4 regions of the Kitasatospora sp. NPDC032757 genome follow, and region 1 is predicted to be linked to each of the others. Evidence: riboswitches for the same ligand, from Rfam matches in the RefSeq annotation. Region 1 holds a riboswitch; each other region holds the start of a gene.
What was found. A riboswitch is a leader RNA that binds a small molecule or an ion and turns the genes downstream of it on or off. The one in region 1 is predicted to bind cyclic di-AMP.

Region 1 (7,622 bases):
CTCCGCGCAGACCCGGTCCTGGCCGCGCCCGTACAGCGGGTTGAGCCCGGCGGCCGGGCCGAGCAGGAAGACCAGGGTGTTGAGCGCGATCAGCGCGTAGCTGACGGCCGGGACGGGAGCTGCCGGGCGGCCGGCCCGCGCGCCGGTGTGGTCGAGGACCGGGATCGCCATGCGGCCAAGCATCCCTCCGCCCGGCACGGGCGGCACCGGGCTTACGGCAGGTGGGCTACGTCCTGTCCGGTCGAGGGGTTGTCCGCGGACTCCTGGCGTCGCCCGCGAGCGGGAGTTCGCGGACCTGTCCCGGGGGCGCGTCCGGGCCGCCCGATCGCTGTGACCGGTGGTCGGGACGGTTGCCTCAGGCAATAGGCTTGGGGCGGGCATTCCCGCCTCCCGCCGCCGATGCCGGGGCTCCGGGGGGAGCGCCTGAGCCCACCCAGGGACCACCCGAGAGGACCCCCGATGACCGTCCCCGCCCTGACTGCCGAGACGCGTTGGCGCTGCACCCTGTGCGGCAACCTGACCCGTTTCGACGTTACCCGTTCCGCCCGGGTCACCGAGTTCCTCCACTTCGACCTGGCCGGCGAGTCCAAGGTGGAGGAGACCGAGGTGCTCAGCGAGACCATCGAGTCGGTGCGCTGCCGCTGGTGCAACGCGGTGGACCAGGTCGAGCTCGTGGCCCGCCCCGGGGCCGAGGACGCCGAGGCTGCCGAGGCCGCCGAGCAGGGTTGATGCCCGGCCCGTGCGGAGGGCGGCGGTGCGGGGCACGGCCGCCCGCCGCACGGGACAATACAGACAGAGCGCACGGAGCGTGAGGACGAGGGCGGCCGCCGTTGGCCGTGCCGCTGGAACAGGATCGGAGCCGAGGACGTGGTGGACGCAGCGAAGGAGCCCGCCGGGCCGCAGGGGCGGCAGCCCGCTGTGGACGCGCAGGCGCCGGACGCGGCCGAGGCAGCCCCGTCCGCGCCCGCCCCGGCCGGAGACCCGGTGTCGGACGGGACGGCCGGCGCCGAGGAGTCCGGCGGTGACGAGCCGGCGGCAGGCCGCGCCGACGGGACGGCGGCGGGGACGGCCGCCGAGAACGCCGCCGAGCGGGCGCCCGAGAAGCTCGACCGGCCGCTGCCCGAGGGCGTGCGCCGCCGGGTGGTCGGCCTCGCCGCGGACGCGCTCGGCGGGCTGCCGCCGGGCGAGCTGCCGCAGACGCTGCGCCAGTACGCCAAGTTCACTCCGGCCCGGCGGGCCAAGTACGCGGCCACCGCGCTGGCCGCCGCGCTGGAGTCCGAGCCGGCCTTCCGGGTGCGGATAGCGGAGCGGCTGCGGCTGGGCCAGCCCGATCTGGTCAAGGCGCTGGAGTCCGGCAGCGTGCCCGGGGCCGCCGATCCGATGGACGTCGCGGCCGCCGCCTACCTGGTGCGTTCGGCGGGCTGGAGCCGGCTGGTGTCCGAGGCCGGCGAGGAGGCGGAGCGGGCCGGCGCCGAGGGCGCGGCCGCCGAGGCGGCCCGGCTGGTGGAGAAGCTGCAGGCGGAGCTGGCCGAGGTGCGGTCCGCGGCGCGCTCCGATCTGGACCGGCAGCGGACCGAGTCCGAGGACGTCCGCAAGGAGGCCGACTCGCTGCGCCGGAAGGTGCGGTCGCTGGAGAGCGACACCCGCCGGGCCCAGGCCGAGACCCGCCGGCTCAGCGCCGAACTGGAGGCGCTGAAGACGCAGTCGGGAGCCGAGCGCAGCGCGGCCGAGAACGAGGCGCGCCGGCTGCGGCACCGGATCTCCGAGCTGGAGAACGCCGCCGAGCAGGGCCGCCGGTCGGCCCGTGAGGGGCGCAGCGTCGAGGACATGCGGCTGCGGTTGCTGCTGGACACCGTGCTGCAGTCGGCGCAGGGCCTCCAGCGGGAGCTGGCCCTGCCGGTCTCCCAGATCCGGCCGGCCGACCTGGTGGAGGCGGTGGTGCCGGGCGCGGCCTCGCCGCACGACGTGGCCCGGCGCGGGCTGGCCGAGGACGATCCGGCGCTGCTGGACCAGCTGCTGGCGATCCCGCAGGTCCATCTGGTGGTGGACGGATACAACGTGACCAAGACCGGCTATCCGGCGCTGCCGCTGGAGCAGCAGCGGATCCGGCTGCTGGGCGGGCTGGCGATGCTGGCGCAGCGCACCCAGGCGGAGGTCACCTGTGTGTTCGACGGCCAGGACCTGGACGTACCGGTGATCATGGCGCCGCCGCGCGGGGTCCGGGTGCGGTTCAGCCGGACCGGGGAGACGGCGGACGAGCTGATCAGACGCCTGGTGCGGGCCGAGCCCCAGGGCCGGCCGGTGGTCGTGGTCTCCACCGACCGGGAGGTTGCGGAGGGCGTGCGCAAGGCGGGTGCGCGCCCTGTCGCCTCGGTGCTGCTGCTGAACCGGCTGGCCCGGCCGTAGGCTGTCCCGGGCCCCGCCGGACGGGGTGACGCCTGGTCAGCGCCGGGCTTGCGGTGCTGTGGCGATCTCGTGAAGTCATGGCGGCGGGGCGGAGTTCACGCCAACGGGGGAGTGGCGCAAAGCCTGGATCTTCACTAGGGTCTGGCGTCAAACCTATTTTCCGGATTCTCACTCGATTGGGTGAGTCCGTAAAAAGAAGGAGCCGGTCACTTGGCCTCCCACCGCCGTCCCAAGCAGCCGAGCCGCGCGCGGGTCTCCGTGCTCACCGCTGCCGCGGCGACCGCGGTCGCCCTCTCCGCCCAGGTCGCCGCCCACGCGGCGCCGACCCCGTCCCCCAAGAAGGAGGACGTGAAGGCGCAGATCGACCAGCTCCAGGAGGAGGCCGAGCAGGCGACCGAGAAGTACAACGGCGCCAAGGAGCGGGCCGACCAGCTCCGCAAGCAGGCCGACCAGCTCCAGGACCAGGTGGCACGCGGCCAGGACCAGATGACCCAGCTTCAGGGCGGGCTGGCCGCGGTGGCCGGTGAGCAGTACCGCACCGGTGGCATCGACCCGTCCGTGCAGCTGATGCTCTCCTCCGACCCGTCCGGCTACCTGGACAAGGCCTCCAGCGTGCAGCAGGCCAGCTCCAGCCAGGCCGACGCGCTCAAGGGCCTCCAGGACCAGCAGCGCCGGCTGGACCAGCAGAAGACCGAGGCCGCCGCGATCCTCGCCTCGCTGGACACCACGACCAAGGACCTGAACCAGTCCAAGGCCGAGGTCAACAAGAAGCTGAAGGAGGCCCAGGACCTGCTGAACTCGCTGAGTGCGGCGGACCGGGCCGCGCTGAAGGCCGCCCAGCAGCAGGACGACCGGGCCTCGCGCGGTAGCGAGCGTGCCGACCTCGGCAGCCTGCCGCAGGCCTCCGGTCTCGCCGGGGCGGCCGTCTCCAACGCGATGAGCAAGCAGGGCTCGCCGTACATCTGGGGCGCCACCGGCCCGAGCACCTTCGACTGCTCCGGCCTGATGGTCTGGGCGTACGGGAAGGCCGGCGTCTCGCTGCCGCGCACCTCGCAGGCGCAGGGCAACGTCGGCTCGCGGGTGCCCTCGCTGGCCGAGGCCCAGCCGGGCGACCTGATCATCTACCGCGACGACCGCAGCCATGTCGCGATGTACATCGGCAACGGCATGGTGGTGCACGCGCCGCACACCGGTGACGTGGTGAAGGTGATGAAGGCCGACGCGATGAAGATCAACACCATCCGCCGGGTCTGACGGACCGACACGCCCAGGGGTCGGGATCCGGCCCTGTGATCCGCGCCACCTCCGAGCGGGGGTGGCGTCGGCGTTCCCGGTCGTATGTGAGAAATGATCAGCTCCGCGTACGGCGCTGGTCACACCGGGTCATATTCACAAATGAACTTGGGTATTCTTCCGTCTTTTTTCTGACAAGGATTTGAACGGATCACGGTTCTGTTACTAGGGTCGTGCCTCGAACCACCGCACAGTCGATCACCCAGCCTGGGTGGCGGCGGGGGTTTACCGCCGAGTTCGTGAAGCAGCGGGACGGGTCGCAGACCGGTCCGACGGGGAGCCCAGCAGTCGGGGGCGCTGTGGAGCGGAGCCGGGGAACCATGTTCCTCCGGGGTGAATCGGCGCCAGGTCGGCCGCTGGAACGGCCGGTGAGGCGTCGTAGGGCACGCTTCCGGCCCGAACCCGTCAGCTCACCCGGTAGGCGGGCGTTGGAAGAAGGAGTCCGCCTTCGTGGCGTCCCATCGTCGTCCCAAGCCTGCCGGCCGCGCCCGGGTCTCGATCCTGACCGGTGTCGCCGCCGCTGCCGTCGCCCTCTCTGCGCAGTCCGGCGCCCACGCCGACCCGACGCCGACCAAGGACCAGGTCAAGGAGCAGGTCGACCAGCTCAACGAGCAGGCCGAGCAGGCGACCGAGAAGTACAACGGTGCCCAGGCCAAGCAGCAGGAGCTGCAGAAGCAGGTCGGCGAGCTCCAGGACCAGGTGGCCCGTCAGCAGGCCTCGGTGACCGAGGCCCAGGGCGGCCTCGCCGAGATCGCCGGCGAGCAGTACCGCAACGGCGGCATATCGTCGACCGTCCAGCTGATGCTCTCGTCCAGCCCGGACAACTTCCTGAACCAGGCCGGTGCGCTGACCCAGGCCAGCAGCACCCAGTCCGGTGCGTTGAAGGACCTCCAGGAGCAGCAGCGCAAGCTCGACCAGGACCGCAACGAGGCCCAGGCCAAGCTCGGCGAGCTTGAGACCACCACCCAGCAGCTGAAGGCCTCCAAGGAGGAGGTCCAGGGCAAGCTGGCCAAGGCCCAGGACCTGCTCAACACGCTGACCGAGCAGGAGCGCCAGGCGCTGCGCGCGGCCGAGGAGAAGGCCGCCGCCGAGGCGAAGGCCAAGGCGGACGCCGCCAAGGCCGAGGCGAAGGCCAAGGCCGACGCCGACCGCGCCTCCCGCGACAACAGCCGCACCGACCTCGGTGCGTCGTCCTCGGCGCCGGCCGCCGCCAAGCCCGCCGCGCCGGCCGCCAACGGCTCGCGCGCCGCCGCCGCGATCGCCGCCGCCGAGAGCAAGCTCGGTTCGCCGTACGTCTACGGCGCCACCGGCCCGAGCTCCTTCGACTGCTCCGGCCTCACCGGCTGGGCCTATGCGCAGGCGGGCGTCTCGCTGCCGCGTACCTCGCAGCAGCAGGCCGGTTACGGGACCAACGTCGGCACCAACATCGCCAACGCCCAGCCCGGCGACCTGATCATCTACCGTGCCGACGCCAGCCACGTCGCCCTGTACGTGGGCGGCGGGCAGGTCATCCACGCGCCGAAGCCCGGCGCGGTGGTCCGGTACGAGACCGCCACCATGCTGCCGATCTCCGCCATCGTGCGCGTCTGATCCGCATCGGCCCCGACAGGCCCGGCCTCCCCTCGTGGGAGGCCGGGCCTGCGGCTTTTCCGGCGGCTCGAGCAGATGTCCGATTGAGGGTCAAATATTCTGGTTGGGAGGGGTTTGGACTCGATCGCCCGGACTCGCTAACGTCTGCCACCGGACTCCCGCTCACGAGCCGCCCGCCCCCGGTGCGGCGGCGGGGCCGGGCCGCAGGATTGGAGCCACCGTCGCATGGCCGTGCACCGCCGTTCCCCGCTGTCAGGAGCGCACGCGCTCGCCCGTGCGCTGGTGCTGACAGCGGCGGCCACCACCGTGCTCGGCCTGGCCGGTGGCGGCACCGCCCAGGCCGCGCCGGGCTCGCCGGACACGCCCTCCAGCCGCAAGGACATCAAGGCGCAGGTCGAGCAGCTCTACGACGAGGCCGAGCAGGCCTCGGAGAAGCACAACGCGGCGCTCGACGCCCAGCAGCGGTTCCAGCACGAGACCGGCACCCTCCAGCAGCAGGTCGCCGTCGCCCAGGACGAGCTCAACCAGCTGCGCGGCGACCTCGCCACCGTGGCCGGCGCCGAGTACCGCGGCGGCGGCATGGCGCAGACCGTCCAGCTGATGCTCTCCACCGACCCCGAGGGCTACCTCTCCCGGGCCCGCAGTCTGGACCAGGCGGCCGAGCGGCAGAACGAGACGCTGCACGAGGTGGTGGCCCGTCAGCGCCGGCTCGACCAGCGCCGTGCCGAGACCTCCGCCAAGCTCTCCGAGCTGGACCAGACCCGCCGCATCCTGGCCGACAGCAAACAGCAGATCCAGCAGCGGCTGGCCGAGGCGCAGAAGCTGCTCAACAGCCTGGGCGCCGGCGAACGGGCCCGGATGGCCGCGCAGGACGCCCGCGAGGCCGAGCAGCGCGCCACCCGCGGCACCGACCGGCTCGACCTGGGCACCGCCCCGCCCGCCTCCGAACGCGGCGCCGCCGCGCTGGCCGCCGCCGTGAAGATGATCGGCTCGCCCTATGTGTACGGATCCACCGGGCCCCGCGCGTTCGACTGTTCCGGTCTGATGTACTGGAGCTGGCGGCAGGCCGGAGTGACCCTGCCGCGCACCTCGCAGGCCCAGGCGTACGCCGGTCAGCGGGTCAGCATCTCCGACGCGCGACCGGGAGACCTGGTGATCTTCTACCGGGACATGCACCACGTCGGCATGTACGCCGGCGGCGGGGTGATCGTGCATGCCCCGTACCCGGGTGCCAAGGTCCGGTACGAGAGCGTCAACGCGATGCCCGTCGCGGGGGTGATCCGGCTCTGAGCCGGTCCGGGCCGAGACCTTCCTCCACCGCCGCCGGGGCACGCCGCTGCACGCTGTCCCGGCGCGGTGCCCTGCTGCTCGCCGCCGGCGGGCTGGCCCAGCTCTCGCTGCCCGGGGCCGCCCCGGCGGCGCCCGCGCGGGCGGCGGCGGACCAGCAGGCCGAGGTGACGGCACTGCTGGCCGAACGCGCCCGGGCCCTGGCCGCCGGGCCGCCTGCGCTGCCGCTGGCCGAGGCGGGCTACCGCAACCTCGTACTCGGCCCGGCCGGCGCGCCGGACCGGCTGAGCGCCACCGCCGAGCTGGCCGTCCGGGTGGCCGGGTACGACGACTACCCCGTGGTGTACCCGCGCCGGCTCGCGCTGCTGCGCACCCCCGGCGGCTGGCGGGTCGAGCGGGAGGAGAGCGCCGGGGGCCCGCCGCCGTTCTGGGACCTCGGCACCGTCGCGCCCGCCCGCGGCGAGCACACCCTGGTGCTCGGCCTGGCGGGCGGACCGGACGCGGCCGGGCTCGCCGCCGTGGCCGACCGCGCCGTCCCGGCCGTCGGCGCGCTCTGGGGCACCGGCTGGGCGGGCCGGCTGCTGCTGGAACTGCCCGCCACCGAGGCACAGTTCGCCCGGCTGCTGGAGGCCGACCCGGCCGCCTGGACCGGCATGGCGGCCGTCACCACCGCGGCGCCCGGCGCGCCCTGGCACACCCCGGCCGACCGGGTGCTGGTCAACCCCGAGGCGTACGGCGGGCTCAGCGACTTCGGCCGTCAGGTGGTGATCACCCACGAGGCCACGCACGTGGCGACCAGGGCCGACACCCGCTCCTGGACGCCGCTCTGGCTCTCCGAGGGCGTCGCCGACTGGACGGGCTACCGGGGCTCGGGCCGCTCCCCGCAGCAGATCGCCCCCGAGCTGGCCCGCGACGTCGCCGCCGGGAGGCTGCCCACGGCGCTGCCCGCCGACCAGGACTTCACCGCCGGCTCCGCCGGCATCGCCCAGGCCTACGAGCAGTCCTGGCTGGCCTGTGAGCTGATCGCCCGCCGTCACGGGCCCGAG
Region 2 (7,622 bases), on a different contig from region 1:
CCTCCGACCGGAACACCCCGCCGCGCGCCGCCGTCACCCCGGAGACCAGCCATGCACCGTCGGACCGCCGTTGCGGGCGCCCTGCTCGCCGCCTCGGCGCTGGCCGCGTGCGGGCGCGACGGGCTCACGCCGGGCACGGCGGCGCTCATGGACGGCCGGCGGATCCCGGTCGGCGCGGTCGAGGCCCGGGTCGCTGAGCTTCGGCACGCGGCCGGCGGCGCCTCGGCGGACGCCCGTCAGCAGCCGGACGGGCCGGCCCGGCGGGCCGTCTCCGACCTGGTGCTCGACGTGGTGGTCGCCCGCGCGGTGGCCGACCGCGGGCCGGGGGTGGGCAGCGCCGAGGTGGCGGCGGCCCGCGCGGCCGACGAGGACAGGTACGGCGGGGCCGGCCCGCTCGCCCGGGTCCTGGCCGCCCGGGGCGTACCGGGCAGCGGGATCGACGACTACTACCGCCGCCGGCTGGGCATCACCCGCCTCGCCGCCGCAGCCGGACGGAACGCCGGCACCCCGGCGGGCGACGCCATCGTCCGCCGCGCCCTGGCCGCCGCCGCCAACGCCCTCCACCTGCACGTCAACCCCCGCTACGGCACCTGGGACCCGGCCCAGGTCGCCCTCCTCCCCGACACCCCACTCTGGCTGGCCCCCTGAGCCGGCCCGCGGGGGGAGGGGCACTGTGCACAGGAAGTCGGCCGGGCCGACCTTTGGTGCGCGGGTGGGGTCCGGCGCCGGGGAACGTGGGCCGCGGTGCCCGGCCTGACCGCCGGGACGCCCCCGGGGAAGCGCGGAAGCGGGCCGTGGTCGGGGGCGGGTAGGTTCGGGGTGTGACGAATTCTCCGGGCGCGAAGCTGATCCTGCTCACCACCACCCACCGGGTGGCCCCCGGTCTGCTGGCGTGGCCGGCCTGGGAGGCGCTGCGGTCGGCGGGGCGGGTGCTGGCGGGGGACGCCGGGAATCCGCAGCTGGCGGCGGTGCGGCAGGCCGGGGTCGAGGTGGAGGTCGTGCCGCCCGGTTCGGCGCCGGCGCTGGCGCGCCTGCTGACCGGGCTGCCGGCGGAGCAGCCGGCCGGGGCGGGCCCGACGGTCTGGCTGGGCAGCCCGGACGGCGACCCCGGGCTGACCGACGCGCTGGCGCGCCTCGCGGTGGAGCACGCGGGTGAGGTGCCCGAGATCGAGGTGCTGCCGGGCTCGTACGACCTGCCGGGTGCGCGCCTGCTGGACCTGGTCTCGGTGATGGACCGCCTTCGCTCGCCCGGCGGCTGCCCCTGGGACGCCGAGCAGACCCACGCCAGCCTGGTGAAGTACCTGGTCGAGGAGGCCTTCGAGCTGGTCGAGGCGATCGAGGAGGGGGACCGCGGGACGCTCCGCGAGGAGCTGGGCGACGTCCTGCTCCAGGTCTTCTTCCACTCGCGGATCGCCGAGGAGCACCCCACCGACGCGTTCTCGATCGACGACGTGGCGGGGGACATCGTCGAGAAGCTGATGTACCGCCACCCGCACGTGTTCGGGGACACCGAGGCCGGGGGCGCCGCCGAGGTGGAGGCGAACTGGGAGACGCTGAAGGCGGCCGAGAAGTCGGATCGCGAGTCGGTGCTGGACGGTGTGCCGGCCGGGCTGCCGTCGCTGGCGTACGCGGCGAAGCTGGTGTCGCGGGTGCGCCGGTCCGGGGTGGCGGGCGTGCCGGACGCGCCGTACGAGCTGCCGGCGGAGCTCACCGCCGAGTCGGCGGGCAGGCTGGTGCTCGCCGTGGCGCAGCGGGCGCACGACGCGGGGGTGGACGTGGACGCCGCGCTGCGGGCGGCCGCGCGCGAGTACCGGGACGCCGTCCGCGCCGCCGAGGGGCTCAAGCCGAAGGACTGAGGACCGTACCGGGCGAGGCGGCCCCCGCACACGCTCGGGGCCGCCTCCGTACCGGCTCGGGGCCGCCCCGCACCGACCACGGGCCGGCCCCCGGGACGGCCGGGTCAGACCGTCGCGACGTCCTCCACCGGCCGGCGCTGCTGCGGGACCACGACCTCGCCGATGGCCTCGCCGACCAGTGCGAGCAGCTCGGCGAGCCGCTCCAGGTCGAGGTGGTCGGGCAGCTCGTCGAGGGAGACGATCCGCTCGCCGTCCGGCCCGGCGACGCAGAACAGGTCGATCGGTCCGAGGTGCTTCTCGGCGGTGTCGACCAGGGCGGCGACGTCGCTGGGCCGGCGGATGTCGCCGCAGACGCCGACGACCGGGCAGCCCGGCCGGTCGAGCTCGGCGGCGAGGTCCTCGGCGATGCCCTCCCGCTGGTCGGCGACGAGCACGCCGACGGCGCCGGCGGCGGTGAAGCGGCGTGCGAGGTCGGCACCCGACCCGCCGTCGAGTACGGCGATGACCACGACTGCCCCGGTGACCCGCATGGTGCGCTCCTCCCTGGTGGGCGGCTCCGCACCGGCGCCCACGTGTTGCTTTGCGGAGGATCGTAGGCTTGTCCTGACCCTCCGCAACAGGGATTACCCCTCAGGTGACCAGGCTCACGCCTGCCACGCCCGAGAACCCGCCGAGCGCGGGCCGGGAACCGAACCCGCCGAGCGCGGGCCGGGAACCGACCCCGCCGCGCCCGACGGCCGACACGTTCCCTGCGGGCCCGCCGGCCGAACGGCCCGGCAGGGGAACGGCGGCCCCGCCGGCCGACCGGCCCGGCAGGGAACCGCGCCGATCCCCACCGGATACCGTCGAGGCATGCCAGTTCAGCCCGATTCCGCCCGCCCGCCGCTCTTCACCTGGGACTTCGCCGCCGACCCGTACCCGGCGTACGCGTGGCTGCGGGAGCACGAGCCGGTGCACCGCACCACCCTGCCGAGCGGGGTGGAGGCCTGGCTGGTGACCAGGTACGCGGACGCCCGGCAGGCGCTCGCCGACAGCCGGCTCTCCAAGAACCCGGTCCACCACAGCGAGCAGGCCCACCGCACCGGCAGGGTCGGCATCCCGGGCGAACGTCAGGCCGACCTGATGACCCACCTGCTGAACATCGACCCGCCGGACCACACCCGGCTGCGGCGCCTGGTGTCGAAGGCCTTCACGCCCCGCCGGGTGGCCGAGTTCGAGCCCCGGGTGCAGCAGCTCACCGACCGGCTGATCGACGGTTTCGCGGAGCGCGGCAGCGCCGACCTGATCCACGAGTTCGCCTTCCCCCTCCCCATCTACGCGATCTGCGACCTGCTCGGGGTGCCGGCCGAGGACCAGGACGACTTCCGGGACTGGGCGGGCATGATGGTGCGCCACACCAGGCCGGGCCAGGGAGGGGGCCAGCGCGGCGGTGTGGGGCGGGCGGTCAAGCGGATTCGCGCGTACCTGGCGGAGCTGATCCACCGCAAGCGGGCGGACCTCGGCGACGACCTGATCTCCGGTCTGATCAGGGCCAGCGACCACGGCGAGCACCTCACCGAGAACGAGGCCGCGGCGATGGCCTTCATCCTCCTCTTCGCCGGCTTCGAGACGACCGTCAACCTGATCGGCAACGGCACCTACGCGCTGCTGCGCAACCCGGAGCAGCGGGCGCTGTTGCAGGACTCCGTCGCCCGCGGCGAGAGCGCCCTGCTGGAGACCGGGATCGAGGAACTCCTGCGCTACGACGGGCCGGTGGAGCTGGCCACCTGGCGGTTCGCGACCAGCCCGCTGACCATCGGCGGGGTGGAGATCCCGGTCGGCGACCCGGTGCTGGTGGTGCTCGCGGCGGCGGACCGGGACCCGGCGCGGTTCGCCGACGAGAACACCCTCGACCTGGCCCGGACGGACAACCCGCACCTGGGCTTCGGGCACGGCATCCACTACTGCATCGGGGCCCCGCTGGCCCGGCTGGAGGGCCGGGCGGCGCTGGCCACCCTGCTCACCCGGTTGCCCGATCTGCGTCTGGCCGAAAGCCCGGAGAATCTGCGCTGGCGGGGCGGTCTGATCATGCGTGGCCTCCGTGAGCTTCCGGTCGAATTCAGTCCGGAGAAGAAGTCCGTCGCAAGCTGACAAACCCTCCGCGGACCTGCCGTCAGGTACGTGAGCGTCACGGTCTGAGGATCCGACACTCTGACGAGACGTCTCCGACACGCCGCGACAGGGGGGTTGAACCATCATCAACCCGGACATATCGCCTCCGTTGGTGGACGATCGATCACGCACCGTAATTTCTGTGTGATATCGGCGATATGAGCTTGTGATTGGTAAGAGGATCTGTCTACCCTCCGTGGAGTTCGCAGCTGCGGACCTCGTGCGCGGGACGCCGAATCCTGCCCGCCGTGTCACGGGAAACCGACCAGACCCTGGGCAGGGGCGGGGGAACCAGGTTTGTTGCCGTCCTCCACGGCTTGGGGTGAAGCCGCTCGCGCGGGCAGAAAGTCCGTGCGACGCGGCCGGGCCACCTCCCGGTCCGAACCCGACAGCTCACCTCGCAGGCGTGCGGAGAGGGACCACTTCATGCTGTTCGTTGGAACTGGCCGTCACCGTCGTCGTACCCAGGCCGAGAAGGCCATCGCCGTCGCAGGTGTGGCCGGCGTCGGACTCGCGATGCCGATCCTCACCGCCACCGGCGCCGCGGCTGCCCCCGCCTCGACCTGGGACTCCGTGGCCCAGTGCGAGAGTGGCGGCAACTGGAGCATCAACACGGGCAACGGCTTCTACGGCGGTCTGCAGTTCACCTCCGGCACGTGGAAGGCGTACGGCGGCACCTCGTACGCGCCGCAGGCCCACCAGGCCAGCAAGGCCCAGCAGATCTCGGTCGCCGAGAAGGTGCTCGCCTCGCAGGGCCCGGGGGCCTGGCCGGTCTGCTCGCAGAAGGCCGGCCTGAGCAAGGGCGGTGCACCGGCCTCGGTCGACACCTCCACGGATGCCGCGCCCGCCGCGCCGAAGCCGGCCCAGCCGAAGCCCGCCCAGAAGCCGGCCCAGAAGCCCGCCGCCCAGTCGCACGCCCAGCAGCAGACCCAGCCGTACGCGCACCAGGAGACCCAGGCCCCGGGCTTCTCCGGCCAGGCCGGCTGGGACGCCGAGGCGAAGGTGTACTGGTACCAGAACAACGGCGCCTGGTACTGGACCAGCCACCCGAGCGTCTATCAGCAGTACGCCGGTCAGGCCGCGAGCCAGGACACCCGTGCCGCCCAGAGCACGCCGGTCGCCCAGAGCGCCCTGGTCGCGCCGAGTGCCCCGGCCGCCCAGCAGTACGCCGGCCACGGCTACACCGTCCAGTCCGGCGACACGCTGGCCGGCATCGCCGCCACCCAGGGCGTCTCCGGCGGCTGGGAGTCGCTGTACGACGGCAACCGCGGCACCGTCGGCTCCGACCCGAACCTGATCCTGCCCGGCCAGGTGCTCAACCTCGGCTGAGCGGCCCCGTCTTCACGGTGATTCGACGAAGGGGGCCGGATTCGACCCCCTTCGTCCGCATCTGGTTGCCTTCCGTGGGGCAACCAGGTGAACTACCGGGGGGTAGCAGGGCCACACGCTGAGACGGGACCGAGGTCAGCGTGGCCCCGAGAGCCCGTGCGGTTAGGCTCTGGTCGTAACGACTCCGCAATCGTTCGCCCGACAGCGCCCATCGTCGGGCGAACCTGCTTCCGCTAGGAGATGCCTCGTGCCGTCCATCGATGTCGTCGTAGCCCGTGAGATTCTCGACTCGCGTGGCAACCCCACGGTCGAGGTCGAGGTCGGCCTCGACGACGGCAGCACCGGTCGTGCCGCTGTCCCGTCCGGTGCCTCCACCGGTGCCTTCGAGGCCCTGGAGCTGCGCGACGGTGACAAGAACCGCTACTTCGGCAAGGGCGTCGAGAAGGCCGTCCTGGCCGTCATCGAGCAGATCGGCCCGGAGCTGGTCGGCTACGACGCCACCGAGCAGCGCCTGATCGACCAGGCCATGCTCGACCTGGACGCCACCCCGGACAAGTCCTCGCTCGGCGCCAACGCCATCCTGGGCGTCTCGCTGGCCGTCGCGCACGCCGCCTCCGAGGCCAGCGACCTGCCGCTGTTCCGCTACCTGGGCGGCCCGAACGCGCACGTGCTGCCCGTCCCGATGATGAACATCCTCAACGGCGGCTCGCACGCGGACTCCAACGTCGACATCCAGGAGTTCATGATCGCCCCGATCGGCGCGGAGTCCTTCTCCGAGGCCGTCCGCTGGGGCGTCGAGGTCTACCACACCCTCAAGGGCGTCCTGAAGGAGCGCGGCCTCTCCACCGGCCTCGGCGACGAGGGCGGCTTCGCGCCGAACCTGGACAGCAACCGCGAGGCCCTGGACCTCATCACCGAGGCCATCCAGAAGGCGGGCTACGTGCCCGGCCGCGACATCGCGCTGGCGCTGGACGTCGCCGCCTCCGAGTTCTACAAGGACGGTGCCTACCAGTTCGAGGGCAAGGCGCTCACCTCCGCCGAGCTCATCGAGTACTACGCCGAGCTGGTCGCCTCGTACCCGCTGGTCTCCATCGAGGATCCGCTGGACGAGTCGGACTGGGACGGCTGGAAGGCCATGACCGTCAAGCTGGGCGACAAGGTCCAGCTGGTCGGCGACGACCTGTTCGTCACCAACCCGGCCCGCCTGGCCAAGGGCATCGAGACCGGCACCGCCAACGCGCTGCTGGTCAAGGTGAACCAGATCGGTTCGCTGACCGAGACCCTGGACGCCGTCGAGCTGGCCCAGCGCAACGGCTACCGCTGCATGATGTCGCACCGTTCCGGCGAGACCGAGGACGTCACCATCGCCGACCTGGCCGTCGCCACCAACTGCGGCCAGATCAAGACCGGTGCCCCGGCCCGCTCCGAGCGCGTCGCCAAGTACAACCAGCTGCTGCGCATCGAGGAGATCCTCGACGACGCCGCCGAGTACGCCGGCCGCGGCGCCTTCCCGCGCTTCCGCTCCGCGGAGTAATCGACGCGGTAGGCACGAGGGCCGACCGCGCCCGCCCGTGCAAGCCTGACCGGTGCCCCGCCGTTCACCCCGTAGGGTGGACGGCGGGGCACCGGCGCGACCAGGAGGGGATACGGGAGATGGCAGGCTGGAGGATCCCGGGCTTGGCGGCCCGGCCTCGCTTCACGAGCCGGGCGACCGTCCTCGTCCTGGTGCTCTGCTCGCTGGTGGCGATCCTGGCCTACCCGACCCGGCAGTTCATCTCCCAGCGCTCCGAGATCTCCGCCCAACGGGCGAAGGCCGAGCACGCCCGGCAGCAGGTCGAGCAGCTGCGCCGGGAGAAGGCCCGCTGGCAGGACCCGGAGTACGTCAAGGCGCAGGCCCGTTCGCGGCTGCACTACGCGATGCCGGGGGAGACCCCGTACATCGCGGTGGACCCGGCCGGCCAGGGCGCCGCCAAGTCCTCCGTGTCCTCACCCGCCCCGTCCGACGGTGAGGCCGCCGCTCCCGCGAAGGCCGCCAAGCCCTGGTACGCCAGCGTCTGGGACTCGGTGGACGCCGCCGACACCGCCGCCCTCGCCCCGCCCTCTCCCCTCCCTCCGCAGACACCCCTGCCCCCCGCTGGAGTCAGCTCCCCTCATGACCACTGAGAACCACCCCTCCGTCTCCGACGCCGACGTCGCGGCCATCGCCGCCCAGCTCGGCCGGGTCCCGCGCGGTCTGCGCGGCGTGGCGCACCGCTGCCCCTGCGGCAACCCGGACGTCGTGGAGAC
Region 3 (7,622 bases), on a different contig from region 1:
TGCGGAAGGTGATGCCGTGGCTGGCGTGCGGGACGTAGGCGTGGTTGCCGGCGTCGCGGACCACCACGCCCTCGACCACGGTGCCGCGGGCGGCGTCGCCGAGCAGGTGGAAGTGGAGCCCGTACCGGCCGAGGACGGGGGCGGTGACCGGCGCGGAGCCGTCCGGTCCCTTCCAGCTCTCCTCGGTCTCGGCGCGCGGGCCGACCCAGCGCAGGGCGGCGTGCCGGACGTCCGCCCGGCGGGAGCTGGTGACGTGGACGTGCGCCCGGCCCGCGGCGCTGCCCTCGACCCGGACGCTGCGGGTCAGGTTGAGCACCTCCGCACCGACCGTGACGCCCCCTCCGGCCGACACCCGCGGGTGGGCGTACTTCAGCGGCGCCCCCAGGGTGACGGTGGATCCGCTGACGGACCGGACGGGGACGAGGTCGTAGCGGGTGGAGAAGCCCTCCTCGTCCGGCGGGCCGGTAGGGGTGACGGCGAGTTCGTCGCCGGGCTGCCAACCGGCGGGCGGGGCGGCCAGGGTGACGGTGGTGTCGCCGGCCCGCAGCTCGCCGGCGGCGCGGACCCAGGCCGTCCTGGCGGCGCCGTCCAGTCGCAGGTACCCGGCGCCGGTGACCCAGAGGCCGACGTCGGTGTCGACCACCTTCATGCCGTCGCCCTGGAACCGCTTCTCGTCGACGGCCGGGAAGCGCAGGGTGTGCACGGCGGCGCCGTCGGGGGCGAGGGCGAGGATGCCGCGGACCTCCACGTTGCCCGCCGAGGCGAGGGTGACGGTGCGGTCGGCGGCGAAGGTGAGCGTGCCCGACGGCTCGACCAGCAGCGAGGCGACGGTGGCGTCGGTGTCGAGCAGCACCTTGTCGGTGATCCGGACGGCGCTCTGCGGGCCTGGTGTCCTGCCGCCCCAGCCGGCCGGGTCGGACCAGCGGCGGCCGCCCTGGTCGACGGTGGGCGCCGCGGCGGGCTGCCCGGGTGCGGCGGGGGTGCCGTCCGGGGTGCCGGCGAGAGGCGGCGCCCCGTGGTCCATCCCCGCCGCGTCCGGGTCCGCCCCCACCGCGCCCGGGTCCGTCCCGTCCGGGTGCGTCGCCGCCGCGTCCGGGCCGCCCAGCGAGCGGCGCAGGATCTCCTCGCCGCTGACCGCCGCGAACACCGTGCCGACGGCGAGCCAGCGCAGCATCGTCCGGCGGCGTACGGGAGTTCGGGGATCAGCGGGCAGAATGTCCGGTCTGCGCCGTTTTGCCCCGCGGTACACCCGGCGACGCCCTTCCGCCGGCCGACCGGCGTCCGGCTCCTCGTCCATGGCCATCGTTGCGTAGCCCTCCCCCCAGACGGCTGCGTCAGTCCTGACCCTCTGAAGCATAGGCAGTTGCGTTGACCCCGACGGGCGTTGCGCGAAACCGGTCATTTCTGATCATGGTGGACAGCCATACGGCACGCGTTCCGTAAACCGTGACGAGCGTCACACATGTTTGCGGTTTGAACTTAAGTCTGCTTAACGTGCTCCCCGTTCGTGGCCACACGGACCCAGCTCATCCGCAACGCCGAGTCCTGCCGTCGGGTGCGCTGGCAGCGCAGAAACGCACCACGGCAGGAGCGGGGGAACCACAGGTAAGTCGCCCCGGACCGGTCCGCGTACCGGTTCAGGGCTAGGGGTGAAGCCGCGTCCACAGCGCGGCCGGGCAACTCCAGCCCGAATCCGACAGCTCACCTCGCAGGCGTGGGAGAGGACCGCATCTTCATGCTGCCCACCAACGGCACCCGCCTGTCCGGCCGTACCCGTCGCGCGATCGCCACCCTCGGCGTCGTCGGCATCGGCCTCACCGTCCCCTGCCTGACCACCGGCACCGCCTCCGCCGCCTCCGTCGCCACCTGGGACAAGGTCGCCCAGTGCGAGAGCACCGGCAACTGGAGCATCAACACCGGCAACGGCTTCTACGGCGGCCTCCAGTTCACCAACAGCACCTGGGCCGCGTTCGGTGGCACCGCGTACGCGGCCCGCGCCGACCTCGCCACCAAGGACCAGCAGATCGCGATCGCCGAGAAGGTGCTCGCCGTCCAGGGCCCCGGCGCCTGGCCCGTCTGCTCCGTCCAGGCCGGTCTGACCAAGGGCGGCACCCCCGCCGCCGTCGACACCACCACCGCCGCCAAGCCCGCCGCGCAGACCCCGGCCCCGGCCGCCAAGCCGGCCACCCAGGCGCAGCCCCAGGCCGCCGCCAAGCCGGCCGCGCCGAAGGCCGACCAGGCCCCGGCCTCCGCCGACTCCGCCAAGCCGCAGGGCGGCCACGACTGGTCGCAGAAGTGGCAGGACAAGGCCGCCTCCAACGACTACACCGTGGCCGCCGGCGACTGGCTCGCCTCGATCGCCGACAAGAACCACGTCCAGGGCGGCTGGGAGCGGCTGTACGAGCTCAACCGCTCCACCCTGACCGACGGCCCGCACGTCATCTACCCGGGCCAGCACCTGACCTTCGGTGACCGCGCCAAGGACCAGGCCTCGGACGAGTCCGGCAAGAACTTCGACTGGTTCAACCGTTCCTCCGGCAACTCCGGCCAGGCCGCCGCGGGCACCGCCGCCGCCAAGCCGGCCGCGCAGGCCCCGGCCGCCCAGGCCGACACCCAGGCGCCCGCGCAGGCCGCCACCGGCAGCATGGCCGCCGCGGTCGCCTTCGCCGAGTCGAAGGTCGGCCAGGCGTACGTCTACGGCGGCACCGGCAACGGCGGCTGGGACTGCTCCGGCCTGACCCAGGCCGCGCTGCGCGCCGCGGGCATCTCCGTGCCGCGCGTCGCCGCCGACCAGGCCGCCGCCTCCACCCACGTCTCGCTGGACGCCCTCAAGCCGGGCGACCTGCTGTTCTGGTCCAACAACGGCCAGGACTCCGGCGTGTACCACGTCGCGCTCTACATCGGCGACGGCAAGTACGTCGAGGCCGCCAACCCGAGCTCGGGCGTGCGCACCCAGACCATCGCCAACTGGGCCCCGGACTTCGCCGGCCGGGTCTGACCCGCAGGTGCGGCTCCCGAGCCGCACCCTACGCCGCAGCCCCCGGGGAGAGTCTGGTCGCTCCTCCCCGGGGGCTGCGGCGTGTCCGGGCCGTTCCCGCCGGGCGTGCGACGCGAATCGTCGGACGCACCCCGGGCCTGCCCGCCGACGGCGGCGAGCGGGGTGGCGAAGACCGTGGTGGAATCGGCGCGCAGCGGGCATGCTGCTGCTTCGCACCCGAGAAGGAGTCTCCATGGCCCAGATCACCGTCACGCTCGACGCCAATCTCGCCATCGACGTGATGATGCTCGCCGGTACCAAGAACCCGCAGGACGCCGTCGAGCTGGTCCTGCGCGACTACCTGGCCCGGGGCCGGCGCACGGAGAACCGGACCGGCGACGCCGCCGACGACCGGCGGGTGAGCCCGGACCGCCCGATCGCCCAGGACGGCTGAACAACGCAACGACCGGGGCCCGGAGAGCAATCCGCTCTCCGGGCCCCGGTCGTTGTCGTTCAGCGGGCGCCGGCGCCCGTGGAGCCGCGCATCACCAGCTCCGGCTGGAACATGAACTCCCCGCGCTGGGCGGCGTCCCCGCCCACCTCCTCCAGCAGGGCGTCGACGGCCGCGGTGGCCATCGCCTCGACCGGCTGGCGGATGGTGGTCAGCGGCGGCTCGGTGAACGCTATCAACGGCGAGTCGTCGAAGCCGACCACCGAGACGTCGTGCGGCACCAGGAGCCCGCGCTGGCGCACCGCGCGGATCGCGCCGAGCGCCATCATGTCGCTGCCGCAGACGATCGCCGTGCAGCCCTTGTCGAGCAGCGCGCCGGCCGCCGCATGCCCGCCCTCCACGCTGAACAGCGTGTGGTGGACGAGCGCCTCGGCCTCCTCCTGCGTCTTGCCGAGCACCTCGCGCATGGCCGCCGTGAAGCCCTCGATCTTCCGCAGCACCGGCACGTACCGGCGCTGCCCGACGGCCAGGCCGATCCGCTCGTGGCCGAGTTCGGCCAGGTGCTGGACGGCCATCCACATCGCGGCCCGGTCGTCCGGCGAGATGAACGGCGCGTCGATCTTCTCGCTGAAGCCGTTGATCAGTACGAACGGCACCTGCCGGCCGGTCAGCCGGGCGTACCGGTCGTGGTCGGCGGTGGTGTCCGCGTGCAGGCCGGAGACGAAGACGATGCCCGCCACGCCCCGGTCGACCAGCATCTCCACCAGTTCGTCCTCGGTGGAGCCGCCGGGCGTCTGGGTGCAGAGCACCGGCGTGAAGCCGTGCCGGCTCAGCACCTGCTCGATCACCTGCGCGAGCGCGGGGAAGATCGGGTTGCTCAGCTCCGGCGTGATCAGCCCGATCAGGCCCGCACTGCGCTGGCGCAGCCGGGTCGGCCGCTCGTAGCCGAGCACGTCCAGCGCCGCCAGCACGGTCTGCCGGGTGGTGGCGGAGACGTTCGCCTTGCCGTTGAGTACGCGGGAGACGGTGGCTTCGCTGACCCCCGCCTGCGCCGCGATGTCTGATAGTCGCGCCGTAGTCACGGTCCCAGAGCCTATTGCAACCACGTCAGACCGCCCACCAGTCGGTGCTGTCCGGAGCGAGCACCGTCTCGCCGCCGTCCACCACGGCGTCCGTGGAGGAGAGCAACAGGCGGCCGGGGGCCGGTATCCGGACCGGCTCGGCGGTGGTGTTCACGGTGCAGACGAAGGAGCCGCGGCGGAACACCAGGGTGCCCTCGGGGCTGTCCAGCCACTCCACGCCGGTGCCGGCGCCGAGGTCGGCCTGCGCGCGGCGGACGGCCAGCGCGCTGCGGTACAGCTCCAGCGTGGACGTCGGATCGCCGGTCTGCGCCTCGACGCTGAGCTGTGCCCACTCGGCGGGCTGCGGCAGCCAGCTCGGGCCGCCGGCCACCGGGCCGAAGCCGTACGGGGCCTCGGTGCCGGACCACGGGATCGGGACGCGGCAGCCGTCGCGGTACCCGTCCTGGCCGGCCTGACGGAAGAACGACGGGTCCTGGCGGACCTCGTCGGGCAGGTCGGTGACGTCCGGCAGGCCGAGCTCCTCGCCCTGGTAGACGTAGGCGGAGCCGGGCAGCGCGAGCATCAGCAGGGTGGCGGCGCGGGCCCGGCGCAGGCCGAGTTCGCGGTCGCCGGCGGTGCGGATCTGGGTGCCGAGGCCGGGCGGGTTGGCGAACCGGGTGGCGTGCCGGGTGACGTCGTGGTTGGAGAGCACCCAGGTGGTGGGGGCGTCGACCGGGCGCATCGAGTCGAGCGAGACGTCGATCACCTCGCGCAGCTCGGCGGCGTCCCAGGAGGTGCCCAGGTACTGGAAGTTGAAGGCCTGGTGCAGCTCGTCGGGGCGCACGTAGTTGGCGGTGCGCTGGACGGTCGGGGTCCACGCCTCGGCGACGCCGATCCGCTGGCCCGGGTACTCGTCGAGGATCTTGCGCCAGCTGCGGTAGATCTCGTGCACACCGTCCTGGTCGAAGAACGGCATGACGTCGTTGCCGAGCAGCTTGAGCTGGTCGGCGCCGCCGAGGTCGGGCAGGCCGGGGGCCTTCACCATGCCGTGCGCGACGTCGATCCGGAAGCCGTCGACGCCCATGTCCAGCCAGAACCGCAGGATCGAGCGGAACTCGTCGGCGACGGCCGGGCTCTCCCAGTTGAAGTCGGGCTGCTCGGGGGCGAACAGGTGCAGGTACCAGTCGCCGGGGGTGCCGTCCGGGTTCTGCGAGCGGGTCCAGGCCGGGCCGCCGAAGATGGACTCCCAGTCGTTGGGCGGCAGTTCGCCGTTCTCGCCCTTGCCCGGACGGAAGTGGTAGCGCTCGCGCAGAGGGGACGCAGGACCCTCGCGCAGGGCACGCTGGAACCACTCGTGCTGGTCGGAGGAGTGGTTGGGGACGAGGTCCACGATGATCCGCAGGCCCAGCGCGTGGGCGTCGCGGATCAGCCCGTCGGCGTCCATCAGGTTGCCGAACATCGGGTCCACCGCGCGGTAGTCGGCCACGTCGTAGCCGGCGTCGGCCTGCGGCGAGGCGTAGAACGGCGACAGCCAGACGGCGTCCACGCCGAGGTCGCGCAGGTAGGGCAGGCGGCTGCGGATGCCGGGCAGGTCACCCATGCCGTCACCGTTGGAGTCGGCGAAGCTGCGCGGGTACACCTGGTAGATGACCGCGTCCCGCCACCAGCCTCTGGACGCGCCGGCGCTGGCCTTGTGAGCGGTGGCGTCGGCGGCGGGCCGGGAGGTGTCGGCCAGGTTCTGGGTCATGGACGGTATCCCTTGGGACTAGAGAGCGGCAGGTCAGGACTTGGAGGCACCGGCGGTCAGGCCGGTGACCAGGTGACGCTGCACCAGGTAGAAGAGAACCGAGGACGGGATCGCGATCAGCACTGCGGTCGCCGCCATCAGGTTCCACTGGGCGTCGTGTTCGCTGACGAAGGTCTGCAGGCCGACGGCCAGGGTGTACTTGTCGGAGCTGAGCATGAAGGTGGAGGCGAAGGCCACCTCGGCCCAGGCGGTCAGGAAGGAGTAGAACGCGGCGACCGCCAGGCCCGGACGGGCGAGCGGCAGCACCAGCCGCCAGAAGGTGCCGATCGGGGTGAGCCCGTCGACCCGGCCGGCCTCGTCGATCTCCACCGGGATGGTGTCGAAGTAGCCCTTCAGCAGCCAGGCGCAGTACGGCACGGTGGTCGTCGAGTAGACCAGGATCAGGCCGGCGTAGCTGTCCAGCAGGCCGAGCTCGGAGAGGATCGTGTACATCGGCACGATCAGTACCGCGATCGGGAACATCTGCGTGACCAGCAGCGACCACATCAGCGGCTTGTGACCGGGGAAGCGCATCCGGGAGACGGCGTAGCCGGTGGTGGCGGCGATCAGCACGCCGAACACCGTGGTCACGCCGGAGACCAGGAACGCGTTGCCGAACCAGGTGAAGAAGTCGGTGTCGAACAGCACCGTGTGGTAGTTCGACAGGGTCATCTTGTCGAGGATCTCGCCGGGGTGGAGGTAGTCCGTCTTGTCCGGGCCGAGCGAGACGTAGAGGATCCAGACCACCGGGAACAGCGCGATCAGACTGGCCAGGATCAGGGTGCCGTGGGCCAGCGCCTTGCCGAGCGGGCTGGACTCACCGCGACGACGGGACTTGACCTGCTTGGCGGCCGCCGCCGGGGCGGCGAGGGCGGTGGGTCGTTCGGTGGTGGTGCTCATCGGGGTTACCTGCCTTCGTGAGTCGCTTGGTTACCGGTCGGCGTCAGCCGTTGGCCTGCTCGTTGCGGGCGAGCCAGCGCCGGTAGAAGGAGGTGAAGACGATGAGGATGGACAGCAGGATCACGCCGTACGCGGCGGACTGCGCGTAGTCCCGGGGCTGCTGGCCGAAGCCGAGCCGGTAGGCCCAGGTGACCAGCAGCTGGGCGTCGGGCGCGCCGTTGGCGCCGAACAGCAGGAAGATGACGGCGAACTGGTTGAACGTCCAGATCACGCCGAGCAGCACCACGGTGGAGGAGACGGTGCGCAGCCCCGGCAGGGTGACGTGGCGGAACCGCTGCCAGGCGGTGGCGCCGTCCATCTCGGCGGCCTCGTACAGCTCGGCCGGGATCGACTGCAGGCCGCCGAGCAGCGAGATCATCATGAACGGCACGCCGACCCAGGTGTTGA
Region 4 (7,622 bases), on a different contig from region 1:
CCGCCCGTACTGGCCGGGCTCATCGACGACCCGGCGGCGCTCACCGCACGGGTGGCCGAGGTGCTGGAGGCGTACTGGACGCGCTGCCTCGCCCCGGCCTGGTGGCCGAGGGCGCGGTCGGTGCTGGAGGCGGACATCGCCTACCGGGGCCGCATGCTCTCGGAGCGCGGCGCGGAGGGGCTCTTCGCCGATCTCGACGTCCGGCTCTCCTGGCGTGCCGGGGTGCTGCGGCTCACCGATCCCCATCCGGCCGTGCAGGCCGTGGGCGCCTCGGTGGACGTCGCCGGGCGGGGGCTGGTGCTGATCCCGACGCTGTCCGGGCTCGGTGCGCAGACCGACATCAGCCAGGTGGGGCCGCCGCTGATCGCGTACCCCGCGCGCGGCAAGGCCACCATGGCCGAGGCCTGGACGCGGGTCTCCGTGGGGACCGGGCCGGGCCGGGCGGGCCGCTGGCCGGGCTGATCGGTTCGCCGCGGGCCAGGCTGCTCGTCCTGTTGGAGACCCCCGCCAGCACCACCGAACTCGCCCACCGTCTGGGCGTCACCCCGGGCGCGGTCAGCCGCCATCTCGGCGCGCTCGCCGCCGCCGGCCTCCTCGACCGCACCCGGCACGGCCGCAGTGTCCTCTACCGCCGCAGCCGTCTCGGCGACGCCCTGCTCGGGCGGGAGTCCTGACCAGGGGTGCTCGGCGGTTCAGGCCGTGCGGCCCAGGGTGCTCCGCGCTCAGGCCGTGCGGCCCAGGGTGGCGAGGTAGGCGCGCCAGCCGCCGTGGTGGGTGATCTCGCGGTGGACGCCGCGGTCGGCCTCGCCGCGGGCCAGCAGCATGGAGAGGCAGGCGGAGCCGTCGGCCAGCTCGATGACGCCGAGCTCCAGCTCGCGCGGCTCACCGGGGAGGATGACGTCGCGGAGGTGTTCGAGGGTGATGTCGTACAGCTCGCCCTCGATCGCGGTGCCGGCGGCGGGGTCCGGGTGCAGGCCGGGGCAGACGTCTCCGATGGAGAAGAAGCGGTAGCCGGGCGCGGTGCGGACCGGGCCGATCAGGGCGTCGGCGACGGACGCGTGGAACGGGCCGCCGACCATGGCCTGGCCGTTGAAGAAGATGCGGGGCATGGGGGTTCCTCGGGCGAAGGGGCCGTTCCGTACGGCGACGAGAGGACAGGTGGATTCGTCGCCGTACGGAACGGAGCAATGGGGCGGGAGGAGTGCTACAGCCTGGCAGGCGGCAGCCTCCTCCGCACTGGATAGATTGGGGCTCAGCCCAGCAGGGGAAGCGCGGGGAGGGTCAGGAAGTCCGCGAACTCCTCGGCCAGGGCGACCTGTTCGAAGAGCTTGGCGGCCTCGCGCCAGCGCCCACCGGCGTAGGCGTCCTCGCCCAGCTCGGCCCGGAGCCCGGCGAGCTCCTCGGCCACCAGGCGGCGCACGAGGTCGGCGGTGGCCTTCTCGCCGGTGTCGGAGAGCACGACGCCGTTGTTGATCCACTGCCAGATCTGCGAGCGGGAGATCTCGGCGGTGGCGGCGTCCTCCATCATGTTGAAGATGCCGACGGCCCCGAGGCCGCGCAGCCAGGCCTCGATGTAGCGGACGCCGACCTGGACGGCGTTGTGCAGGCCCGCGTGGCTGCAGGTCCCGCCGGCGCCGGCGATGTCGAGCAGCTGGGCGGCGGTGACGGGCTCGGCCGGGCCGGGGTTGTCCTTCTGGTTCGGGCGGTCGCCGAGGACGGCGTCGAAGGAGGCGCGGGCGACGGGCACGAGGTCCGGGTGGGCGACCCAGGAACCGTCGAAGCCGTTGCCGGCCTCGCGGTCCTTGTCGGCCTTGACCTTCTCCAGGGCCGCGGCGTTGACCGCAGGGTCCTTGCGGCTGGGGATGAACGCGGCCATGCCGCCGATCGCGTGGGCGCCTCGGCGGTGGCAGGTCTGCACCAGCAGCCGGGTGTAGGCGGCCATGAACGGGGACGCCATGGTGACGGTGTTGCGGTCGGGCAGGATGTAGTGCGCGCCGGCGTCGCGGAAGTTCTTGACGATCGAGAACAGGTAGTCCCAGCGGCCGGCGTTGAGCCCGGCGGCGTGCTCGCGCAGCTCGTGGAGGATCTCCTCCATCTCGAACGCGGCCGTGATGGTCTCGATCAGCACGGTGGCCCGGATGGTGCCGTGCGGGATGCCCAGGGCGGCCTGGGCGTGGGTGAAGACGTCGTTCCAGAGCCGGGCCTCGAGGTGACTCTCGGTCTTCGGCAGGTAGAAGTACGGGCCGGAGTTCGGGTCCTCGGGGCCGCGGGCGATCAGCCGAGCCGCGTTGTGGAAGAAGTAGAGCCCGAAGTCGAAGAAGGCGCCGGCCACCGGCACGCCGTCGACCAGCAGGTGGTTCTCGTCCAGGTGCCAGCCGCGCGGGCGGACCACGACGGTGGCGAGTTCGGCGGCGGGCTTGAGGGTGTAGGCCTTGCCGGCCGAGGACGTGAAGTCGATCCGGCCCTCGAAGGCGTCGATCAGGTTGAGCTGGCCGCTGACCACGTTGTCCCAGGTCGGGGCGGTGGCGTCCTCGAAGTCGGCGAGCCAGACGCGGGCGCCGGAGTTCAAGGCGTTGATGACCATCTTGCGGTCGGTGGGGCCGGTGATCTCGACCCGGCGGTCCTGGAGCGCGCGCGGGGCCTCGGCCACCGTCCAGTCGCCTTCGCGCACGGCGGCCGTCTCGGGGAGGAAGTCCAGGGTGCCGGTGCGGGCGATCTCTGCGCGGCGGGTCTTGCGGCGGGCCAGGAGCTCCTGCCGGCGGTCCTCGAAGGCGCGGTGAAGCCCGACGACGAAGGCGACCGCCTCCGGAGTGAGCACCTCCTCCGCCCGATGGACGCGCGGACCGGCGACAGTGACGACCGGAGCGGCGGGGGAGGCGCCGGCGGGTCCCTGATCTGTAGCCATGAGCAGGACACTCCTAAGACGGTTGAGCATGGCGAAGGGAGCTCCGGTGGGAACTTCCTTGATCTGAACCGATCTGAACCCGACTACCGGCGGGTTCGATTCTGTAAGGTGGAGACTAGTTTCCGCGATACAGAATTTCAACGGTTTGTTGAGGTGATCGCAGGGACTCTACTCCTCCCCCGACATCGAAGGGAACGCCGGTGGTTGCGACCCCCGACACAGCATCGACGACGGGCACGGACCGCGCGAGCGGCGGTGTGCAGTCCGTCGAGCGCGCCTTCCAGCTGCTGGAGGCGCTGGCCGACTCCGGCGGCGTGGCGACGCTCAGCGAGCTCTCCACCACCTCCGGGCTTCCGATGCCCACCATCCACCGACTGGTTCGTACCCTCGTCCAGCAGGGCTATGTGCGCCAGGACACCGCGCGTCGCTACACCCTCGGCCCGCGGCTGATCCGGCTCGGCGAGACGGCCGGCCGGCTGCTCGGCAGCTGGGCCCGCCCCTACCTGGCCGAACTGATGGAGGCCACCGGCGAGACGGCCAACCTGGCCGTGCTGGAGGGTGGCGAGGTGGTCTACGTCGGGCAGGTGCAGTCGCGGCGCTCGATGCGGATGTTCACCGAGGTCGGCCGCCGCGTGCAGCCGCACTGCACCGGGGTCGGCAAGGCCCTGCTGGCCCAGCTGCCCGAGGCCGAGGCACGCGCCGTCCTGGGCCCCAACCCGCTGCCCGCCCACACCGAGTTCACGGTGACCGACCCGCAGGAGCTGCTGGACCAACTGGCCGAGGCGCGCGAGCGCGGCTACGTGGTGGACGACCAGGAGCAGGAGATCGGGGTGCGCTGCATCGCCCTCGCGGTGCCTGGCGCGCCGACCCCGACGGCGCTCTCGGTCTCCGGCCCGGAGGCCCGGATCCGGGCACTGGAGGAGCAGGCCGGCGCAGCCTCCCTGGTGCCGGTGATGCACCACATCGCAGCCCGGCTGGGGCAGGTCCTGGCCCCCTGACGCGGCATCACCGGGGCTTTCGCGCACGGGAGGTCGGCCCGGCCGTCTTCCCGTTGAAGCGTTCGCCCGTTCGAGCGGCCCGAGGGCGGGTTGCCCCGGCCGCGGCGGACCGGTCGGTCACGCTGGGTGCGGACGCGCCCCGCGACGGTGCGGGGCGCCGGAACGCAGAGGGCAGGGTGAGCGGCGATGTCGCACAGTGGGTCCGTACGGGGTTTCTTCGGCAGGTCACTGACAGTGGGGTGCGCGCTGGCGGCGCTGGCCGCCGGGCCCGCGTGGGCGTGTCCGGGCGCCGGTCCGGCGCCCGGCGGCGGCCCGGCGGCGGAGGTCGCGGCACCCGGCGGGCCTGCGACCTCCGACTCCGACCTGAAGGTGCTCCGCATCAACCCGGACGCCGCCGCACCCGGCGGCACCACCACGGTGCGCGCCCGCGTCCTCAACACCGGCCCGGACCGGACCGCCTCACCGTTCACCGTGGTGATCACCCTGCCCGGGGGCGTGACGCCCGAGGGCCCGTTCCTCCCGGAGAACTGCTACGCGTTCCAGAACGGCCACCGGGTGCGCTGCACCTTCCCGGCCGGGCTGGCGAGGTTCCGGACCGCGACGGCACTGATCCCGGTCCGGATCGCCACCACCGTCCCGGCCCCCAGCACGTTGACCGGGGGCTGGGTGGCGGTGCGCAGTGACGACGACCGGAACGAGGCGAACAACAAGCGGCCGTTCGAGATCCGGGTCGTACAGACCGCCATGCCGTAGGTCCTAGCGGTACACCCGGACGTAGTCCGCGGCGAAGGTGATCGGAGCCGTGCCCTGCGGCGCGGGGTGGTACTGCCCCGCGCTCAGGGACAGGTTGAGGATCGGGTACGCCGACCAGTTGGCGCCGACGCCCTTGCCGTCCGAGAAGACCTTGGTGCCGTTGACGTACCAGTCGACCGAGCCGGCCCCGCAGTGGGTGCCGATGGTGACCCAGCCGCCCTTCGTGATCGCCTTGGCGTCCGTGTAGTACAGATTGGCCGGGTTGATGTGGTTGGTCAGCTCCAGCAGGTTCGGGTTGTCGGGGTGGTACTCGAAGGAGTCGATCTCCCCGTGGGTGCCGCTGGTGCCGTTCCACGTCCAGAGCGCCGGCCAGGCGCCGGTGCCGGCCGGGAGCTTGACCCGGGTCTCGATGTAGTCGCCGGTCTTCACCGTGAAGCCCTCGCTGGAGTACTCGGTGGTGAGCAGCCCGGTGTCCCAGGCCTGCTTGCCGTTCTCCAGCGTGTGCGTGCCCGGCCTGGCGGTGAAGGTGGCGACGCCGCCGGAGACGATGACGTTGGCCCTGTTCAGCCAGTCGAGCTTGTTGTCGTTCGGATTGTGATCGCCGTATTGGTAGGAGCTGCTCCTGTCGGCGGTCCAGCGGGAGCCCAGGGCGAGGCTGTTGAAGTCGTCTGACCAGGTGAGCTTCTTGCCCGCGACGGGCGCGCCGGGGGCGGGGGCGGGGGCGGGGGCGGTGCTGGTGACGCTCAGCGAGAGGGTCGCCGTGGGGGCGGGCGGCGGCGAGGGGGCGGCGGACCTGCCCGCGACCATGGTGGCCGGGCCGAGCTTGTCCTGGGTGACGGTCGGCGCGGCGGCCGCCTGGGCCCCGCTCACCGCCGGGGCACCGAGCAGTCCGGCACCGCTGACGGCGAGCGTGCCGGTGACGGCGAAGGCGGCGTTGCGGCCGCGGTGGGTGGGGCGGGCATGGCGCGGCGCGCTGCGCCGGGCAGGCTTCTGCATGACAGTGTCCTCTGCGACGCCTGCGAGGTGAGCTGTCGGGTTCGGGCTGAGGTTGCCCGGCCGCCCGTGAAGCGGCTTCACCCCTAGCCTCGGCCCGGGCGCGGGGAGCGCACGGGCCGGGCACTGACCTGGGTCCCCCGCTCCCGTCCGCTGTGGCGCTCGGTTGCCGGCCGGCGGGTGGACAGGACTCGGCGTCCCGACGGCGGAGATCCGCGAAGCGGACGTCCTGTGCAGGCTAGGCAGGTCCCCCGGGGGCCGACAACTCGACGAGGGGTGTTCTCGCGCGGCTCACAGTGAAGTCGATCAACGACGGTACGGGGGCTCGGCCGGTGCGGGCCGGCCGACCGGTCAGCCGAGCCAGCCGTCCACCTGGCTCATCGCGTCCGGGGACCAGGCCAGCTCCAGGTGGTTGAGCCCGGTGAGCAGCCGGGTGCCGCCGACCGTGCCGACCCCGGTGGTGTCCAGGGCGCTGCGGGTGAGGACGATGCCGTCGCTGGGCCCGCGGTTCTCGTTGAGCACGCCCGGGATGTCGGCCGAGCCGCCGGCCAGCAGGTAGGTGCGGACCGCCGCCGGGACGCCCGCCTGCTGGAGCGGCCCGATCAGCGAGCCGGCGTCGATGGCCGCCTGGATGCCCTGGCCGGAGGTGTAGTAGCCCTGGCCGCCGTAGTACGTCGTCCACCAGTCCTGGGCGGAGCCGTCCACCCCGTAGGTGGCGTCCCAGCGGGCGAGCAGCTGGCGCTGGCCCGGGTAGCAGTCGTACCCGCCGGTGGGCAGCACCCCGAGGCAGGGCTGGGCGGTGGAGGTGCCATAGCAGGTCATGTACAGGTGCGGAGACGGCACGTTGGCGGTGCCGCCACAGGCCGGCCAGGTGGCCAGCGAGAACGCCCAGCCGTGCGCGTACACGTAGTCCAGGCCGCCGTTCGGCCCGCCGAGGGTGACCAGACGGCGGACGTCACCCGCGTACGCCCGGCCCCAGGGCGGACGCACCGAGGACACGTACGCGCGGGCCGCGACCTCGCCCTTGCTCCACGCGACCACGTCCACCTGGGGCACCCCGAGCCGGGCGCGGATCAGGGCGATCGCGTCGCCGACGGCCTGTGCCTGGAGCAGGTTGTCGCCCTGCTTGTGGGCGAACCCGATCGCGAAGACGCGATGGCCGGTGCCGGCGAGGTACTGGGCGAGCCCGGTGGAGGGGCAGGCGGACGCGCCGCAGGTGCCGCTCTCGCTCGGGTCGGCCCAGGCGCGGTCCGCGTTGTCGTTGGCGCCGTGGACGAGCAGGACGGGGGTGGCGCGGCTGCCGGTGTCCCAGCCGGCGGCGGAGTAGAGCAGGAAACGCCCGGAGTAGGGCTGGCGGACGCCGCCGAAGTAGGTGCGGCGGGCGCCGTCCTGGTCACCGCGCCCGCCGGGCGGGTACTGCTCGGCGCGGAAGCCGGTGGTGGTGTCCAGATAGCGCTCGACCTTGGCCCAGCCGTTGCCGGGGGCGGGGAAGCCGGCCTCCAGGGTGAGGGACGCGGTGGCGGGGGCGGCGGTGGCCGCCGATGCGGGTGGGGGCGCGCCGAGGAGGAGGGCGGCGAGGGTGAGGGCGGCGGACAGACGGCGGGCGGCGGGGCGCGGGGTGGTGGGCGGTCGTCTGTCGGACGGGCGTCCGGTGGTGAGGCGCGAGGTGGCGGGCATCGGCGGCTCCCTGGTCGGGCCGGTGGGCCGTAGGGCGGGCTGGGGCAGGCCCACGTCCCGGTGGGCCGGAGCTGCACGGTACGGCCGGGCCGCCGGGCCGCCCATGTGCCGGTGTCACACCCGGCGGGCGGGCGGCGTGGCGGCCTGTGCCGTGGCGGGAGTGGCCGCAAGGCCGCCGCCGAGGTCACCCGTCGGATAGGTTGGAGCTCCACCCGCAGTGCCGTACCGCCCAGACGAGAGACGAGGACCCGTCCCGCCATGACCGCGCCCCTGCCCGCCTTCGCCGGCCGCACCTA

Region 2: it holds a riboswitch for cyclic di-AMP, as region 1 does, so the genes downstream of both, ACZ5WK_RS16235 (transglycosylase family protein) here and ACZ5WK_RS06685 (C40 family peptidase) in region 1, are expected to answer to the same signal.
Region 3: it holds a riboswitch for cyclic di-AMP, as region 1 does, so the genes downstream of both, ACZ5WK_RS05480 (transglycosylase family protein) here and ACZ5WK_RS06685 (C40 family peptidase) in region 1, are expected to answer to the same signal.
Region 4: it holds a riboswitch for cyclic di-AMP, as region 1 does, so the genes downstream of both, ACZ5WK_RS04455 (glycoside hydrolase family 16 protein) here and ACZ5WK_RS06685 (C40 family peptidase) in region 1, are expected to answer to the same signal.

The regions. Positions count from the first base shown of each region.
Region 1 covers NZ_JBVINN010000003.1:249,906-257,527, forward strand. Annotated here, with positions in the region: gene ACZ5WK_RS06665 (rhomboid family intramembrane serine protease) at 1-171, opposite strand, end outside; gene ACZ5WK_RS06670 (hypothetical protein) at 460-729, shown strand; gene ACZ5WK_RS06675 (NYN domain-containing protein) at 985-2,406, shown strand; gene ACZ5WK_RS06680 (C40 family peptidase) at 2,617-3,660, shown strand; cyclic di-AMP (ydaO/yuaA leader) riboswitch at 3,985-4,139, shown strand; gene ACZ5WK_RS06685 (C40 family peptidase) at 4,150-5,289, shown strand; gene ACZ5WK_RS06690 (C40 family peptidase) at 5,515-6,579, shown strand; gene ACZ5WK_RS06695 (hypothetical protein) at 6,744-7,622, shown strand, end outside.
Region 2 covers NZ_JBVINN010000012.1:3,498-11,119, reverse strand. Annotated here, with positions in the region: gene ACZ5WK_RS16255 (SurA N-terminal domain-containing protein) at 52-648, shown strand; gene ACZ5WK_RS16250 (nucleoside triphosphate pyrophosphohydrolase) at 822-1,856, shown strand; gene ACZ5WK_RS16245 (SDR family NAD(P)-dependent oxidoreductase) at 1,961-2,386, opposite strand; gene ACZ5WK_RS16240 (cytochrome P450 family protein) at 2,709-3,986, shown strand; cyclic di-AMP (ydaO/yuaA leader) riboswitch at 4,261-4,428, shown strand; gene ACZ5WK_RS16235 (transglycosylase family protein) at 4,434-5,336, shown strand; gene eno (phosphopyruvate hydratase) at 5,584-6,870, shown strand; gene ACZ5WK_RS16225 (FtsB family cell division protein) at 7,014-7,499, shown strand; gene ACZ5WK_RS16220 (DUF501 domain-containing protein) at 7,489-7,622, shown strand, end outside.
Region 3 covers NZ_JBVINN010000002.1:535,181-542,802, reverse strand. Annotated here, with positions in the region: gene ACZ5WK_RS05485 (hypothetical protein) at 1-1,174, opposite strand, end outside; cyclic di-AMP (ydaO/yuaA leader) riboswitch at 1,566-1,730, shown strand; gene ACZ5WK_RS05480 (transglycosylase family protein) at 1,715-2,998, shown strand; gene ACZ5WK_RS05475 (hypothetical protein) at 3,231-3,431, shown strand; gene ACZ5WK_RS05470 (LacI family DNA-binding transcriptional regulator) at 3,491-4,510, opposite strand; gene ACZ5WK_RS05465 (glycoside hydrolase family 13 protein) at 4,536-6,236, opposite strand; gene ACZ5WK_RS05460 (sugar ABC transporter permease) at 6,270-7,175, opposite strand; gene ACZ5WK_RS05455 (carbohydrate ABC transporter permease) at 7,219-7,622, opposite strand, start outside.
Region 4 covers NZ_JBVINN010000002.1:298,616-306,237, reverse strand. Annotated here, with positions in the region: gene ACZ5WK_RS04485 (transcriptional regulator) at 1-462, shown strand, start outside; gene ACZ5WK_RS04480 (helix-turn-helix domain-containing protein) at 405-674, shown strand; gene ACZ5WK_RS04475 (allophanate hydrolase-related protein) at 723-1,109, opposite strand; gene aceB (malate synthase A) at 1,253-2,905, opposite strand; gene ACZ5WK_RS04465 (IclR family transcriptional regulator) at 3,106-3,903, shown strand; gene ACZ5WK_RS04460 (hypothetical protein) at 4,090-4,656, shown strand; gene ACZ5WK_RS04455 (glycoside hydrolase family 16 protein) at 4,660-5,652, opposite strand; cyclic di-AMP (ydaO/yuaA leader) riboswitch at 5,655-5,820, opposite strand; gene ACZ5WK_RS04450 (esterase/lipase family protein) at 6,001-7,326, opposite strand; gene ACZ5WK_RS04445 (MoaF-related domain-containing protein) at 7,585-7,622, shown strand, end outside.